DNA from 2 places in the Streptomyces sp. TLI_146 genome. Region 2 is predicted to be linked to the other one. Evidence: riboswitches for the same ligand, from Rfam matches in the RefSeq annotation. Region 2 holds a riboswitch; the other holds the start of a gene.
What was found. A riboswitch is a leader RNA that binds a small molecule or an ion and turns the genes downstream of it on or off. The one in region 2 is predicted to bind S-adenosylmethionine.
Positions count from the first base shown of each region.

Region 1: another riboswitch for S-adenosylmethionine. It lies ahead of BX283_RS14170 (aminotransferase class V-fold PLP-dependent enzyme); the one in region 2 lies ahead of thrC (threonine synthase).

Region 1 is NZ_PJMX01000001.1:3,106,084-3,113,581, reverse strand. It holds gene BX283_RS14180 (cytochrome bc complex cytochrome b subunit) at 1-1,565, shown strand, start outside; gene trpD (anthranilate phosphoribosyltransferase) at 1,700-2,764, shown strand; SAM riboswitch class IV at 2,863-2,980, shown strand; gene BX283_RS14170 (aminotransferase class V-fold PLP-dependent enzyme) at 3,221-4,636, shown strand; gene BX283_RS14165 (Lrp/AsnC family transcriptional regulator) at 5,033-5,314, opposite strand; gene BX283_RS14160 (rhomboid family intramembrane serine protease) at 5,311-6,054, opposite strand; gene BX283_RS14155 (hypothetical protein) at 6,245-6,490, shown strand; gene BX283_RS14150 (NYN domain-containing protein) at 6,534-7,498, shown strand, end outside.
Region 2 is NZ_PJMX01000001.1:4,421,350-4,428,847, forward strand. It holds gene BX283_RS19760 (hypothetical protein) at 1-167, shown strand, start outside; gene groL (chaperonin GroEL) at 180-1,802, opposite strand; gene BX283_RS19770 (cold-shock protein) at 2,137-2,340, opposite strand; gene BX283_RS19775 (MoaD/ThiS family protein) at 2,775-3,053, opposite strand; gene thrC (threonine synthase) at 3,082-4,377, opposite strand; SAM riboswitch class I at 4,395-4,522, opposite strand; gene BX283_RS19785 (glucosyl-3-phosphoglycerate synthase) at 4,675-5,622, shown strand; gene BX283_RS19790 (trehalose-6-phosphate synthase) at 5,698-7,089, shown strand; gene otsB (trehalose-phosphatase) at 7,279-7,498, opposite strand, start outside.

The DNA of each region.
Region 1 (7,498 bases), 1.3 Mb from region 2:
CCGACGGCCGGCTGGGGATCTACACCCTGGCCAAGACCAACATGCGCAAGATCTTTCCGGACCACTGGTCCTTCATGCTCGGCGAGATCTGCATGTACAGCTTCATCATCATCATCCTCACGGGTGTGTATCTGACGCTGTTCTTCCACCCGAGCATGAACGAGGTCGTCTACGACGGCTCCTACGTTCCGCTCCAGGGCGTGCAGATGTCCGAGGCGTTCAACTCGACCATGCACATCAGCTTCGATGTGCGCGGTGGTCTGCTGATCCGGCAGATCCACCACTGGGCGGCGCTGATCTTCCTCGCCGGCATGTTCGTGCACATGATGCGTGTCTTCTTCACGGGCGCGTTCCGCAAGCCGCGCGAGGTCAACTGGCTCTTCGGCTTCCTGCTGTTCTTCTGCGGCATGTTCACCGGCTTCACCGGCTACTCGCTCCCGGACGACCTGCTCTCGGGCACCGGCGTCCGGTTCATGGAGGGCGCCATCCTGGGCGTGCCGGTCGTCGGCACGTACCTGTCGTTCTTCATCTACGGCGGCGAGTTCCCCGGCGGCGACTTCGTGGCCCGGTTCTACTCGGTCCACATCCTGCTGCTGCCCGGCATCATGCTCGGCCTGATGATCACTCACCTGATCCTGGTCTTCTACCACAAGCACACCCAGTTCGCGGGCCCCGGCCGCACCAACAAGAACGTCGTGGGCGCGCCGCTGCTGCCCGTCTACACGGCCAAGGCCGGTGGCTTCTTCTTCCTGGTGTTCGGTGTCATCGCGATCATCGCGGCGATCGCCTCGATCAACCCGATCTGGGAGATCGGCCCGTACCGCCCGGACCAGGTGTCGACCGGCGCCCAGCCCGACTGGTACATGGGCTTCGCCGAAGGCCTCATCCGAGTGATGCCGGGCTGGGAGATCAACCTGTGGGGCCACACGCTGGTCCTCGGTGTGTTCATCCCGCTGGTGATCTTCCCGCTGGTGCTCTTCGCGATCGCGGCCTACCCGTTCATCGAGGCCTGGATCACCAAGGACACCCGCGAGCACCACATCGCCGACCGTCCGCGCAACGCTCCCGTCCGCACCGGCATCGGTGTGGCGTGGGTGACCGCGTACATGGTGATGCTGGTCGGCGGTGGCAACGACCTGTGGGCGACCAACTTCCACCTGTCGCTCAACGCCATCACCTGGTTCGTCCGGATCGCGTTCTTCGTCGGCCCGGTCGTCGCGTTCATCATCACCAAGCGGATCTGCCTGGGCCTCCAGCGCCGGGACGCCGAGAAGGTGCTGCACGGTCGCGAGACCGGCATCATCAAGCGGCTGCCGCACGGTGAGTTCGTCGAGGTCCACGAGCCGCTCGACGCCGGTCAGCTCTACAAGCTCACCGCGCACGAGCAGACCCGCCCGGCCGAGCTGCCCGCGGCCGTCGACGAGAACGGTGTCAAGCGCAAGGTCTCCGCGATGGAGAAGCTGCGCGTCAAGCTCCACAAGGGTTACTTCGGCGAGCAGAGCCAGATCGCCAAGCCGACCGCGGAGGAGTACGAGGAGATCACCAGCGGCCACGGCCACCACTGATCCCCTCCTAGCGAGACCGCTGTACGCCACACAGCACAGGGCCCCGTCCAGGCGATGGACGGGGCCCTTCGCCGTCCCCCGGGCTGGATAGGGTGTTCCCATCCCATATCCGTCGATGGACCCAGGAGCGGACCATGAACGTTGTGACCCCGGTTGGCGGCGACAGCGTGGCGGCCTACTCCTGGCCGGGCGTACTGGACGCGCTGCTCAACGGCACCGACCAGAGCGCCGAGGCGACCGCCTGGGCGATGGACTCGATCATGCGCGGCGAGGCGACCGACGCGCAGATCGCCGGCTTCGCCGTGGCCCTGCGGGCCAAGGGCGAGACCGTCACCGAGATCAGCGGCATGGTCCGCGCGATGTACGAGCACGCCAACCTGATCGAGGTGCCCGGCCGGACCGTGGACATCGTCGGCACCGGCGGCGACGGCGCCAAGACCGTCAACATCTCCACCATGTCCTCGATCGTGGTGGCGGGCACCGGCGCCAAGGTCGTCAAGCACGGCAACCGGGCCGCGTCCTCGGCCAGCGGCGCCTCCGACGTCCTGGAGAAGCTCGGCGTCAACCTGGACCTCACGCCCCGGCAGGTGGTCCAGGTCGCCGAGGAGGCGGGCGTCACCTTCTGCTTCGCCGTGAAGTTCCACCCCGCCCTGCGGTACGTCGCCGCCGCGCGCCGCGAGCTCGGCATCCGCACCACCTTCAACTTCCTCGGTCCGCTCACCAACCCGGCCCGGGTCAAGGCTCAGGCCACCGGCGTCGCCGACGCGCGCATGGCGCCGATCGTGGCCGGGGTGCTCGCCGAGCGCGGCTCCTCCGCGCTGGTGTTCCGCGGCGACGACGGCATGGACGAGCTGACGACCACCGCGACCTCCCGGGTCTGGGTGGTACGGGACGGGGCCGTGCGCGAGGAGGCGTTCGACCCCAGAGACGTGGGCATCGACCTGGTGCCGGTGGAGGCGCTGCGCGGCGCGGACGCCTCGTACAACGCGGACGTCGCCCGCCGGCTCCTCGGCGGCGAGACGGGGCCGGTGCGGGACGCGGTGCTGCTCAACTCGGCGGCGGCGCTCGTCGCGCTCGACCCGGGCCCGGGGAGCCTGGAGGAGCAGATCCGGGCCGGGATCGCCCGGGCGGCCGAGGCGATCGACTCCGGGGCGGCGCGGCGGGCCCTGGAGCGGTGGGTGGCCGCGAGCAACGCCTGATCGAGGGCGTGCCGGTGCAGGCAGTGTGACGCAAGGCGCAGTCCGGCATCCGGACCGCGCCTTGCGCGTACGCGGACGTATGGCAGGATGCTTTCCAAGGTCATGAGTGACAGCGACTACGGCCCCGGCCCGCTGTCCGGCAACCCTCCGTCCGTGGCGGGGTGCCCCGGGTGAAGACCAGGTCGCAGGCAGCGAGGTCTGCGGCAAGCGCGGACCCCTGCGCACTCCGTTCGGAGTGGCGCGCCCCTGGGGTCCTGGTCCTCAAGGGAGCAGTCTCGTGAGCAAGCGAATGCGATAGGGCCCTTCGGCCCCTTTTTCTGTACACCTCCGCGGGCCCTTTCCGCCCGTGTTTCGAGGTCGACCCCCGTGCATCCGGCGCCGGTCGGGCCGCCGCCGTGTCGTGCCGTGGGGCTTCACAGTCATTCCTTTCGCCTTGACCTGCCGGGAGATACCGCCATGTCCGCACGCCTTTCCACCGCCGTTTCCACCGCTGTTTCCGCCGCCTCCGCCGCCCCCTCCGTCGAGGCCTCGGACGAAGCCTGCTGTGCGGCGCCGCTGCCGGTGCTGGGCCGGGACGTCACCGTGCCGCTGGTCACCGGGGGCGAGGTGACGTACGCGGCCCTCGACTACGCGGCGAGCGCCCCGGCCCTCCAGCGGGTGTGGGACGACGTGGCCGCGTACGCCCCCTACTACGGCAGCGTGCACCGGGGCGCGGGCTACCTCTCGCAGCTCTCCACGGACCTGTTCGAGAACAGCCGGGCGGCGGTGGCGGAGTTCCTGGACTGCCGCCCGGGCGACCAGGTGGTGTTCACCCGCTCGACGACGGACTCCCTGAACCTGCTGGCCCAGGTGGTCCCGGCCGACTGCCAGGTGTTCGTCTTCGAGACCGAGCACCACGCCTCGCTGCTGCCGTGGCGGGACGCGCGGGTGACGTACCTCAACGCGCCGCGTACGCCGCAGCAGGCGGTGGCGACGCTGGAGCGGGCGCTCGCCGACCGCGACCCTTACGGCCCCGCTCTCGTCTGCGTCACAGGCGCGTCGAACGTCACCGGTGAGCTGTGGCCGGTGAAGGAGCTCGCGGCGGCGGCGCACGCGCACGGGGCGCGGATCGTGCTCGACGCGGCGCAGCTGGCGCCCCACCACCCCGTCTCCGTAAGGGAGTTGGACGTCGACTGGATCGCCTTCTCCGGGCACAAGCTGTACGCGCCGTTCGGCTCGGGCGTGCTCGCTGGGCGTGCCGACTGGCTCCAGGAGTCCGAGCCGTACCTCGCGGGCGGCGGCGCCTCGCGCAAGGTCGCCCGGCGCGCGGACGGCGGGGTGGACGTCGAGTGGCACACCACGGCGGCCCGCCACGAGGCCGGGTCCCCGAACGTGATCGGCGTGTACGCCATCGCGTCGGCGTGCAAGGCGCTCACCGAGGCGGGGTTCGAGGGACTGGTGGAGCGGGAGCGGCACCTGATCGCGAAGGTGCGGGAGGGGCTGGCGGCGGTTCCGGAGGTCCGCGTCCTGTCGCTGTTCGGCGACGACGCGCCTCGGGTCGGCGTGATCTCGTTCGTCGTCGACGGCTGGAACAGCTCGCACTTCGCGGCGGCGCTGTCGGCGGAGTACGGGATCGGGGTGCGGGACGGTCTGTTCTGCGCGCACCCGCTGGTACGCACGCTCCTCGGCAGCGAGCCGCAGGAGCCGGGCGAGTGCGGGGCGCCGGAGGCGGAGCCGGGTGAGCGGTCCCTGAACGCGATCCGCGTCAGCTTCGGGGCGGGGACGCCGGACGAGCATGTGGAGCGGTTTGTTCGGGCGGTGCGGGAGCTGGTGCGGGACGGGGCGAAGTGGTCGTACCGGACGGAGGAGGGCCGCTGCGTCCCGGCGGTGTGAGCTCGCCCCTCCCCGCCCCTTCCCTAAACCCTCCGGGGGTGGGTGGGGGGTGGAGGCTCGCTTCCCGGGGGCTTTGCCCCCGGACCCCCGTTGCGGGGCCTGCGGCCCCTGCACCCCGCCGTGTTCGTCTGCGGACCGTGGTGGGCCGGTCGCGCAGTTCCCCGCGCCCCTAACTACGCAGGGGCGCGGGGAACTGCGCGCTCAGCCACAGACGGTCCGCAGACGACAACGCGCCCGAACTACCCAGGGGCGCGGGGAACTGCGCGCTCAGCCACAGACAGTCCGCAGACGACAACGCGCCCGAACTACGCAGGGGCGCGGGGAACTGCGCGACCAGCCACCCACGGCCCGCAGGCGACAGCGCACCCAGAACCGGACCCGCCGCCCGCCCAAGGGCTAGGCATCCAGGCCGATGGCGAACGCCGCCTCCAGGTCGTGCTGGGAGTACGTCCGGAACGCCACGTGCGTGTCCGTGACCTCCACGCCGGGGATCTTGCTGATGCGGCCGGGGATGATGTCCGCCAGGTCGTCGTGGCGGGCCACCCGGACCAGGGCGATCAGGTCGTAGGTGCCGGTCACCGAGTACACCTCGCTGACGTTCTCCAGCGACGCGATCGACTCCGCGATCTCGGGGATCCGGTCCACGCTGGTCTTGATGAGCACGATCGCGGTGATCACGGCTGGTTCTCTCCCTCGGTGGCGGCCGACGCGGATGGCTTCGGTCGTTTCGGTCGTTTCACTCTAGCCGTCCCCCGGAACCGGACCCAGGCGTAGAGAAAGCCCAGGCCGAAGCCGACCAGATGGGCCAGGTACGCCACCCCGGGCCCGGCCGGAGCGGCCCTGACCGCCAGCCACTGGAGCACGAACCAGAAGACCAGCACCAGCGCCGCGGGAAAGCGCAGTGGCAGGAAGAAGAGGAAGGGGAAGAGGCTGGTCACCCTCGCCCGGGGGAACAGGTAGAGAAAGGCGCCCAGGACACCCGAGATCGCCCCCGACGCGCCCACCAGCGTCTGGTCGGAGGACGCGTGCGCCACCGCGTACGCGAGCAGGGCGAGGTAGCCCGCGCCGAGGTAGAACAGCGCGAACCCGATCCTGCCCATGCGCTCCTCGGCCATCACGCCGAAGACGTAGAGGAAGAGCATGTTCCCCAGCAGGTGCAGCCAGTTGCCGTGCACGAAGAGTGCGGTGAGGGGGGTGACGAGGGCGCCGGGGTCACCGGCCGTCAGTTCGTTCGGGATGACACCCCACCGGGCGAAATACGCGCTCTGCGCCGCGAGCAGCGCGTCCCCCGTCCCGTACGAGGGATTGAGGCCGGACACGGGGCTGACGAGGAAGACCAGGCAGCAGACGGCCAGGACGGTGTAGGTGACCGTCGGGCCGCGCACCGCCGCCGCGCGCAGGGCGCTCCACTCGATCATGAGCAGAGCATGGCGTAACCGGACCGAACGGTACAGACTGCCTCGCCGTGCCGGGGGGTACCCGGTAGGCCGTAGGGTTACGGGCAGTACATCCGCAGTTCGACGGCGCACCGCGAGATCCTGGACCATGAACCGACCGTGTACGAGGCCCGAGCCCCGGCGCGGAACCGTGGAAAGAGGTCAGCACCACATGACCAGCGTTCCCCTGCCCACCGCCACCACGCGGTGGCGCTGCACCCTCTGCGGCAATCTGACCCGTTTCGACGTCACCCGCTCGTCGAAGGTCGTCGAGTACGTCCATCTGGACCTCGCCGGAGAGCCGAAGGTCGAGGAACGCGAGGTGGTCAGTGAGACCATCGAGTCGGTGCGCTGCCGCTGGTGCAACGCGGTGGACCAGATCGAGCTGGTGGACAGGCCGGACGCCGGCGCGGAGTGAACGGGCCCGGACGGGCGACGGACGACAGTTGAGGTGACGGATCGTGGAGCATGCAAGCGGTGCCGAACCGGCCGGCGCGGCCGGTGACGGCCCCGCCGAGGTGCTCGACCGCCCGCTGCCCGAAGGGGTGCGGCGCAGGGTCGTCGCCCTGGTCTCGGACGCCTTCGGCGGGCTGACCGTCGGCGAACTGCCGTCGCAGTTGCGGCAGTACGCCCGTTTCACCCCGACTCGTCGTGCCAAGTTCGCGGGCAACGCCATGGCCGCCGCCCTGGAGTCCGACCCGGTCTTCCGGCAGCGGATCGGGGAGCGCCTGAAGGAGTCGCAGCCGGAGCTGGCGGGCGCCCTGGAGTCCGGCGCGCCGCCCGCGGCCGCCGACCCCGTCGACGTGGCGGCCGCCGCGTATGTGCTGCGGCCCACCGGCTGGGTCAAGTTGGTCGCCGCCGCGGGCGAGGAGGCCCAGCGCGCCGACGCCGAGCGCGCCGACGAGGAGGGCCGGCGCGAGCTGGAGCGGCTGCGCCGGGAGCTGGCCGAGGCGCACGAGCGGCTGCGCACCGAGCAGGAGGAGCTGCGCGCCGAACTGGCCGCGGCCCGCAAGGACGCCGAATCGCTCCAGCGCAAGCTGCGCAGCGCGCTCAGCGACGTCAAGCGCGGCGAGGCCGCCCTGCGCAAGGTCACCGGTGAGATCGACGGGATCAGAGCGGAGGCGGCGGCCCAGATGGCCGCCGCCGAGAGCGAGTCGCGGCGGATCAGGACCCGGCTGACCGAGGCCGAGGCGTCCGTCGAGGCGAGCCGGCGCGCGGTGCGCGAGGGCCGCTCGATCGAGGACATGCGGCTGCGGCTGCTGCTCGACACGGTCCTGGACGCGGCGTCCGGGCTGCGGCGCGAACTCGCCCTGCCCCCGGCCTCGGTGCGGCCCGCCGACACCGTGGAAGCGGTCGAACCGGGACAGATGACCCCGAAGGACATCGCGGCCCGCGCGCTCTCCGAGACCGATCCGGCGCTCCTGGA
Region 2 (7,498 bases):
CGGCGTTCTGCATGCACCTCACCGTCAGCCCGTTCGGCGACGGCCAGGCGGTCATCGGGGCCCGGGTCACGGACGGCGCCTGCCGAGGAGAGCCTGAGCACGCCGAAGGGCGGCACCCCTGCGAACAGGAGTGCCGCCCTCGGCGTACAGCGTGCTGGAACCGCTGATCCCGGAGGGGATCAGAAGTCCATGTCACCGCCCGGCATGCCGCCCGGAGCGGCCGCGGCGGCCTTCTCCGGCTTGTCGGCGATGACGGCCTCGGTGGTGAGGAACAGCGCGGCGATCGACGCGGCGTTCTGCAGCGCGGAGCGCGTGACCTTCGCCGGGTCGATGATGCCCTCGGCGATCATGTCGACGTACTCGCCGGTCGCGGCGTTCAGACCGTGGCCGACGGCCAGGTTGCGCACCTTCTCGACGACGACGCCACCCTCGAGACCACCGTTGACGGCGATCTGCTTCAGCGGGGCCTCCAGGGCGAGCTTCACGGCGTTGGCGCCGGTCGCCTCGTCACCCGACAGGTCCAGCTTCTCGAAGACCGAGGAGGCCTGGAGCAGGGCCACGCCACCACCGGCGACGATGCCCTCCTCGACGGCCGCCTTCGCGTTGCGAACGGCGTCCTCGATGCGGTGCTTGCGCTCCTTGAGCTCCACCTCGGTGGCGGCGCCGGCCTTGATGACGGCCACGCCGCCGGCCAGCTTCGCCAGGCGCTCCTGGAGCTTCTCGCGGTCGTAGTCCGAGTCCGAGTTCTCGATCTCGGCACGGATCTGGTTGACGCGACCGGCGACCTGCTCGCTGTCACCGGCACCGTCGACGATCGTGGTCTCGTCCTTGGTGATGACGACCTTGCGGGCGCGGCCCAGCAGGTCGAGACCCGCGTTCTCCAGCTTGAGGCCGACCTCCTCGGAGATGACCGTGCCGCCGGTGAGGATGGCGATGTCGTTCAGCATCGCCTTGCGGCGGTCGCCGAAGCCCGGGGCCTTGACGGCGACGGACTTGAAGGTGCCGCGGATCTTGTTCACGACCAGGGTCGACAGGGCCTCGCCCTCGACGTCCTCGGCGATGATCAGGAGCGGCTTGCCCGACTGCATGACCTTCTCGAGGAGCGGCAGCAGGTCCTTGACCGAGCCGATCTTCGAGTTGACGATCAGGATGTACGGGTCGTCGAGCGCGGCTTCCATGCGCTCCATGTCGGTCGCGAAGTACGCCGAGATGTAGCCCTTGTCGAAGCGCATGCCCTCGGTGAGCTCGAGCTCCAGACCGAAGGTCTGGGACTCCTCGACCGTGATGACGCCTTCCTTGCCGACCTTGTCCATCGCCTCGGCGATGAGCTCGCCGATCTGGGTGTCGGCGGCGGAGATGGAGGCCGTCGAAGCGATCTGCTCCTTGGTCTCGACATCCTTCGCCTGCTCCAGGAGCGCACCGGAGACGGCCTCGACGGCCTTCTCGATGCCGCGCTTCAGAGCCATCGGGTTGGCGCCGGCGGCGACGTTGCGCAGGCCCTCGCGCACCAGCGCCTGGGCGAGCACGGTCGCGGTGGTCGTACCGTCACCGGCGACGTCGTCCGTCTTCTTGGCGACTTCCTTGACCAGCTCGGCGCCGATCTTCTCGTACGGGTCCTCGAGCTCGATCTCCTTGGCGATGGAAACACCATCGTTGGTGATCGTGGGGGCGCCCCACTTCTTCTCGAGGACGACGTTGCGGCCCTTGGGGCCAAGGGTGACCTTGACGGCGTCGGCGAGCTGGTTCATCCCGCGCTCGAGACCGCGCCGTGCCTCCTCGTCGAACGCGATGATCTTGGCCATGTGAAGTGGTCCTCCCGGACAGGGGTGGCGTTCTTCGTGGACCGTGCCGGTGCCCGCGACGGACGGTCTGCAGTCCTTGTGGTTCCTTGCCCCACCCGGTCTGCGGACCTCACTGACCCGATCCAAGTTCTGTCACTCTCACTCGGAGAGTGCTAACGCCAATGATTAGCACTCGACCCAGGAGAGTGCAAGGCCGTCCCACCCCCGCGGCCCGGTCCCGGCCACCTCCGGGGCGGGCTTCCCGGGCCCCGGACACACACGTGGGGCCCGCATCCATTTACAGAGGATGCGGGCCCCACGGGCCTGTATGCGTCGGTGGCCGATCGCGCCGAGATCAGACGGCGAGCTTGACCATGTCCGCCTGCGGACCCTTCTGGCCCTGCGAGATCTCGAACTCGACTCGCTGACCTTCTTCAAGGGTGCGGTAGCCGTCCATCTGGATCGCGCTGTAGTGGACGAAAACATCCGCACCACCGTCGACCGCGATGAAGCCGTACCCCTTCTCCGCGTTGAACCACTTGACGGTGCCCTGAGCCATGCCTAACTCCCCTATTACTGGCCCTTGCACGGGACCGCACTTCGCGGACCCGGGTCAGACCTCCACCCTCCGACAGGAGAGGGTGTGCGCCGGAACGCGTCGACCGCGGCTGAATGTATCTGCCCAACTGCCCTCTGCAACAGGTCAATCGGACGAGAATTCCGGGCAGGGGTGAAGAGCGGAATGCCGCGAAATTCAGCATTCCGGGGCAAGTCGGGCCGGGCAAAGCGCACTTAAGGAGCAATATGCTCGAACACTTTGACTGCTTCTCGACGCCGGTTCGTCGCGTTCTCATATGCACGTGGCACGCACAACGAAGGGGACTTCCCCACTGTACCGCGCTCAACCACACTGAATTGCCCCCTCCGCTTAGCTTGCGGAGGGGGCAATTCAGGTAACTGTGCGTGCAGCGCGCCGGTGTTCGGCGCCTTTGCTCAGCAGCCGCCGGCGACGGCGGGAATGATCGAGACGCCCGCGCCGTCCGGCGTCGCCGTCTCCAGGCCCTGCTCGAAGCGGACGTCGTCGTCGTTCACGTACACGTTGACGAACCGGCGCAGCTTGCCCTGGTCGTCCAGGACCCGGGCGGCGATCCCGGTGTGGTTCTTCTCCAGGTCGGCGATGACCTCGGCGAGGGTGGCGCCCTCGGCCGCGACTTCGGCCTTGCCGCCGGTGTACGTACGGAGAATGGTGGGGATGCGGACGTTGACGCTCATGGGGTTCTGCCTTTCCGTGGCCGGTGGGTCAGTGGGCGAGGCCCGCGTCGCGGAACGCGTCCAGGCTCGGGCGGATCGTCGCGGTCGGGCCGGTCGTCGGGGCCACGGCGTCCAGGGTCTTGAGGCCGTCCCCCGTGTTGAGGACGACAGTAGTGAGCGCCGGGTCGAGCAGCCCGCTTTCGATGAGCTTCCGGGTGACGCCGACCGTCACGCCGCCCGCCGTCTCGGCGAAGATGCCCTCGGTCCGGGCGAGCAGCTTGATCGCGTCCACGACCTGCTCGTCGTTCACGTCCTCCACCGCACCGCCGGTGCGCCGGGCGATGTCCAGGACGTACGGGCCGTCCGCCGGGTTGCCGATGGCCAGCGACTTGGCGATGGTGTCCGGCTTCTGCGGCCGGACGACGTCGTGGCCCGCCTTGAAGGCGGTGGAGACCGGGGAGCAGCCCTCCGCCTGGGCTCCGAAGATCTTGTACGGCTTGTCCTCGACCAGCCCCAGCCTGATCAGCTCCTGGAGACCCTTGTCGATCTTCGTGAGCTGCGAGCCGGAGGCGATGGGGATGACGATCTGGTCGGGCAGCCGCCAGCCGAGCTGCTCGCAGATCTCGTAGGCGAGGGTCTTCGAACCCTCGCCGTAGTACGGCCGCAGGTTCACGTTCACGAAGCCCCAGCCCTCGCCGAGCGGGTCCCCGATGAGCTCCGAGCAGAAGCGGTTGACGTCGTCGTAGTTGCCCTCGATACCGACCAGCTCGCCGCCGTACACCGCGGCCATGACGACCTTGCCCTGCTCCAGGTCGTGCGGGATGAACACACAGGAGCGGAATCCGGCCCGGGCGGCGGCGGCGCCGACCGCGCCCGCCAGGTTGCCGGTGGAGGAGCAGGAGAGCGTGGTGAAGCCGAAGGCGCGGGCGGCCTCGACGGCGATCGCGACGACGCGGTCCTTGAAGGAGTGCGTCGGGTTGCCGGAGTCGTCCTTGACGTAGAGGCCACCGGTGACGCCCAGCTCACGGGCGAGATTGTCGGCCTTGACGAGCTTGGTGAATCCCGGATTCAGGTTGGGCTTTTCAGCCACATTGGCCGGAACAGGCAGCAGGGGCGCATAGCGCCAGATGTTGTCCGGGCCCGCCTCGATACGCTTGCGCAGCGCCTCGGGGTCACCCGTCGGAAGGTCGTACGCGACTTCGAGCGGCCCGAAACACAGGGCGCAGGCGAAGATCGGGCCGAGGTCGAACCGCTCGCCGCATTCCCGGCAGGAAAGCGCGACGGCGGGACCGAGGTTCACGGTGGTGGCGGCATTGGCAGTGTCGTCGATGGTGTGCACAGCCATGATGGCGAGGCCCTTTCTCCTCATCTTCCCCATGGCGCATTTCGCCATGAGACGGAATTGGCACCTTCCCCACCGTGACCTCGCGGTCGGCAGGAGGGTTGCCGGGACTTCAACGGGCCGTTCCCTCAGTCCCTCTGGATGAGCGCTGTGGCACTGGGTCCAGGACCCAGGCATTTGTTCGCGCGACGACCCCGACATGCGACGGTCATCCGCGTTGTTCAAGACTGTAACCGAAGGCCCGGACGGTTGAGATAGTCGTCCGAACCGCGAGATGGATCACAGAGGAGGCTCCGGCCCGTGTTGGAAGAGGTGGAGCGCTGGCTGAGCAGGCGTTCCTGGTCGGCGGCCGACCGCCCGCTGGACGTGATCCTGGCCGCCAAGCGCCGCGGCGCCACCACGGTCAGCGTCGTGCTGCCGGCGCTCGACGAGGAGGCCACGGTGGGCCACATCGTCGCCGCGATCCGGCGCGAGCTGATGACCGCCGCGGTGCCGCTGGTGGACGAGCTGGTGGTGGTCGACTCCGGCTCCACCGACCGTACGGCCGAGGTCGCGGCGGCCGCGGGCGCCCGGGTGGTGCACCGGGACGCGATCCTGCCCCGGATCCCGGCCCTGCCCGGCAAGGGCGAGGTCCTGTGGCGCTCCCTGCTGGTCACCACGGGTGACATCGTCTGCTTCATCGACGCGGACCTGCGGGACTTCGACCCCGCCTTCGTCTCCGGGATCGTCGGGCCGCTCCTGACCGACCCGGACGTGGACTTCGTCAAGGCGATGTACGACCGCCCGTTCGGCGACTCCCCAGGTCAGGGCGGCCGGGTCACCGAACTGGTGGCCCGCCCCCTGCTCAATCTGCACTGGCCGCGGCTGGCCGGGTTCGTCCAGCCGCTGGGCGGCGAGTACGCGGCCCGCCGCTCGCTCCTGGAGCGGCTGCCGTTCCCCGTCGGTTACGGAGTGGAGCTGGGCCTGCTCGTCGACGCACTGCACACGGTGGGCCTGGACGCGCTGGCCCAGGTCGACGTGGGCGTACGCAAACACCGCCATCAGGATGGCCAGGCCCTCGGCCGGATGGCGGCGGCGATCTACCGCACGGCCCAACTCCGGCTCTCCCGCGCCCACTTGGTGCGCCCGACGCTGACGCAGTTCGAGCGCGGCGCGGACGGATTCGTTCCGCGGACCTACGCGGTGGACACCGAGGAGCGGCCGCCGATGCGGGACATCGGGGAGTACGCGGTGCATCGGGCGGCGTAAGGGGGCGTGACGATCCGGGGTCCGTGCCGCTGTTCGCACGTTTGAGGCATTCCGCTACGGGCTAGGTTCGTGTCCATGGTCTCCGCGCGCGCTGCCCAGGTTCTCGTCGCCTCCAACCGCGGCCCCGTCTCGTACGCCCTCGGCGCCGACGGGACGCTGACCTCCCGGCGCGGTGGCGGCGGCCTGGTCTCCGGCCTGTCGGCCATCGGCTCCGAGGCGAACGCCCTCTGGGTCTGCTCGGCGCTCGGCGACGGCGACCGGGAGGCCGTGCGGCGCGGGGTGGGCGAGCCGGGCGTGCGGATGCTCGACATCGACGCGGGGACGCACGCGGACGCGTACAACGGCATCGCCAACTCGGTGCTGTGGTTCGTTCACCACATGCTGTACCAGACGCCGCTGGAGCCGGTCTTCGACGCGGAGTTCCGGCGCCAGTGGGGCGCGTACGAGACGTACAACCGCGCCTTCGCGCAGGCGCTGGCGCAGGAGGCGGCGGACGGGGCCTCGGTGGTGGTCCAGGACTACCACCTGGCGCTGGTGCCGGGCCTGCTCCGCGAGCTCCGCCCCGACCTGCGGATCGGCCACTTCTCGCACACGCCGTGGGCGCCGCCGGAGTACTTCCGGATGCTCCCGGACGACGTGGCGGAGCAGTTGCTGCGGGGGATGCTCGGCGCGGACCGCCTCGGCTTCCTGACACACCGCTGGGCGGACGCGTTCACGCGCTGCTGCACGGACGTGCTGGGCGGGACCGGCGACACCCGGATCGGGGTGCACGGGCTCGGCGCGGACGCGGAGTTCCTGCGCCGCCGCTCGCACGAGCCGGACGTCGAGGAGCGGATGGCCGCGCTGCGGGAGGAGATCGGCGCGGGCCGCCGGACGATCGTGCGGGTCGACCGCACGGAGCTGTCGAAGAACATCGTGCGGGGGCTGCTGGCATACCGGCAGCTGCTCGACGAGCGGCCCGAGTGGCGCGAGCGGGTGGTGCACGTGGCCTTCGCGTACCCCTCGCGGCAGGACCTGGCGGTGTACCGGGAGTACACGGCGGAGGTGGCGCGGGTGGCCGACGCGATCAACTCGGCGTACGGGACCGATGACTGGACCCCGGTCGTCCTCCACGTCAAGGACGACTTCGCACGGTCGCTCGCGGCGTACCGGCTGGCGGACGTGGCCCTGGTGAACCCCATCCGGGACGGCATGAACCTGGTGGCCAAGGAGGTCCCGGTCGTCTCGGACGAGGGGTGCGCCCTGGTCCTGTCGCGGGAGGCGGGGGCGTGGGAGGAGCTGGGGGCGGATGCGGTGGTGGTGAACCCGTATGACGTGTCCGGGACGGCGTCCGCGTTGCACGAGGCGCTGTCGATGGCGCCGGAGGAGCGGGGGGCGCGCTCCAAGCGGCTTGCCGCTGCGGCGACTGCGTTGCCGCCGCAGCGGTGGTTCTTGGAGCAGTTGGAGGCGCTGCGGTCGGGTGGTTGATTCCCCCACCCCGCCCCTTCCCGAAAGCCTCCGGCGGGTGTCGTTCGTCTGCGGACCGTGCTGGGTTGCTCGCGCAGTTCCCCGCGCCCCTGGGTAGTCAGGGGCGCGGGGAACTGCGCGACCAGCCACCCACGGTCCGCAGACGAACGGGTCCCTCGGAGAGTTTCGGGAAGGGGTGGGGTGGGGGCTCTAAAGGCAGGCCGCCAAGGCCGACAGGAGCGACACCACTCCCACCGGGCCCGGGACCCGCACATCCGCCCGCTCCGACACCTCCGGCACCTCCGAAGACCCGCTGCACACCAGCAGCCCCGGCACCCCGTCCGAACGAAGCTTCTCCACCGCACCGAACGCGGGCAGATCGCCGAGGTCGTCACCGGCGTACAGCACGGACCCCGCCCCCACCTCCCGC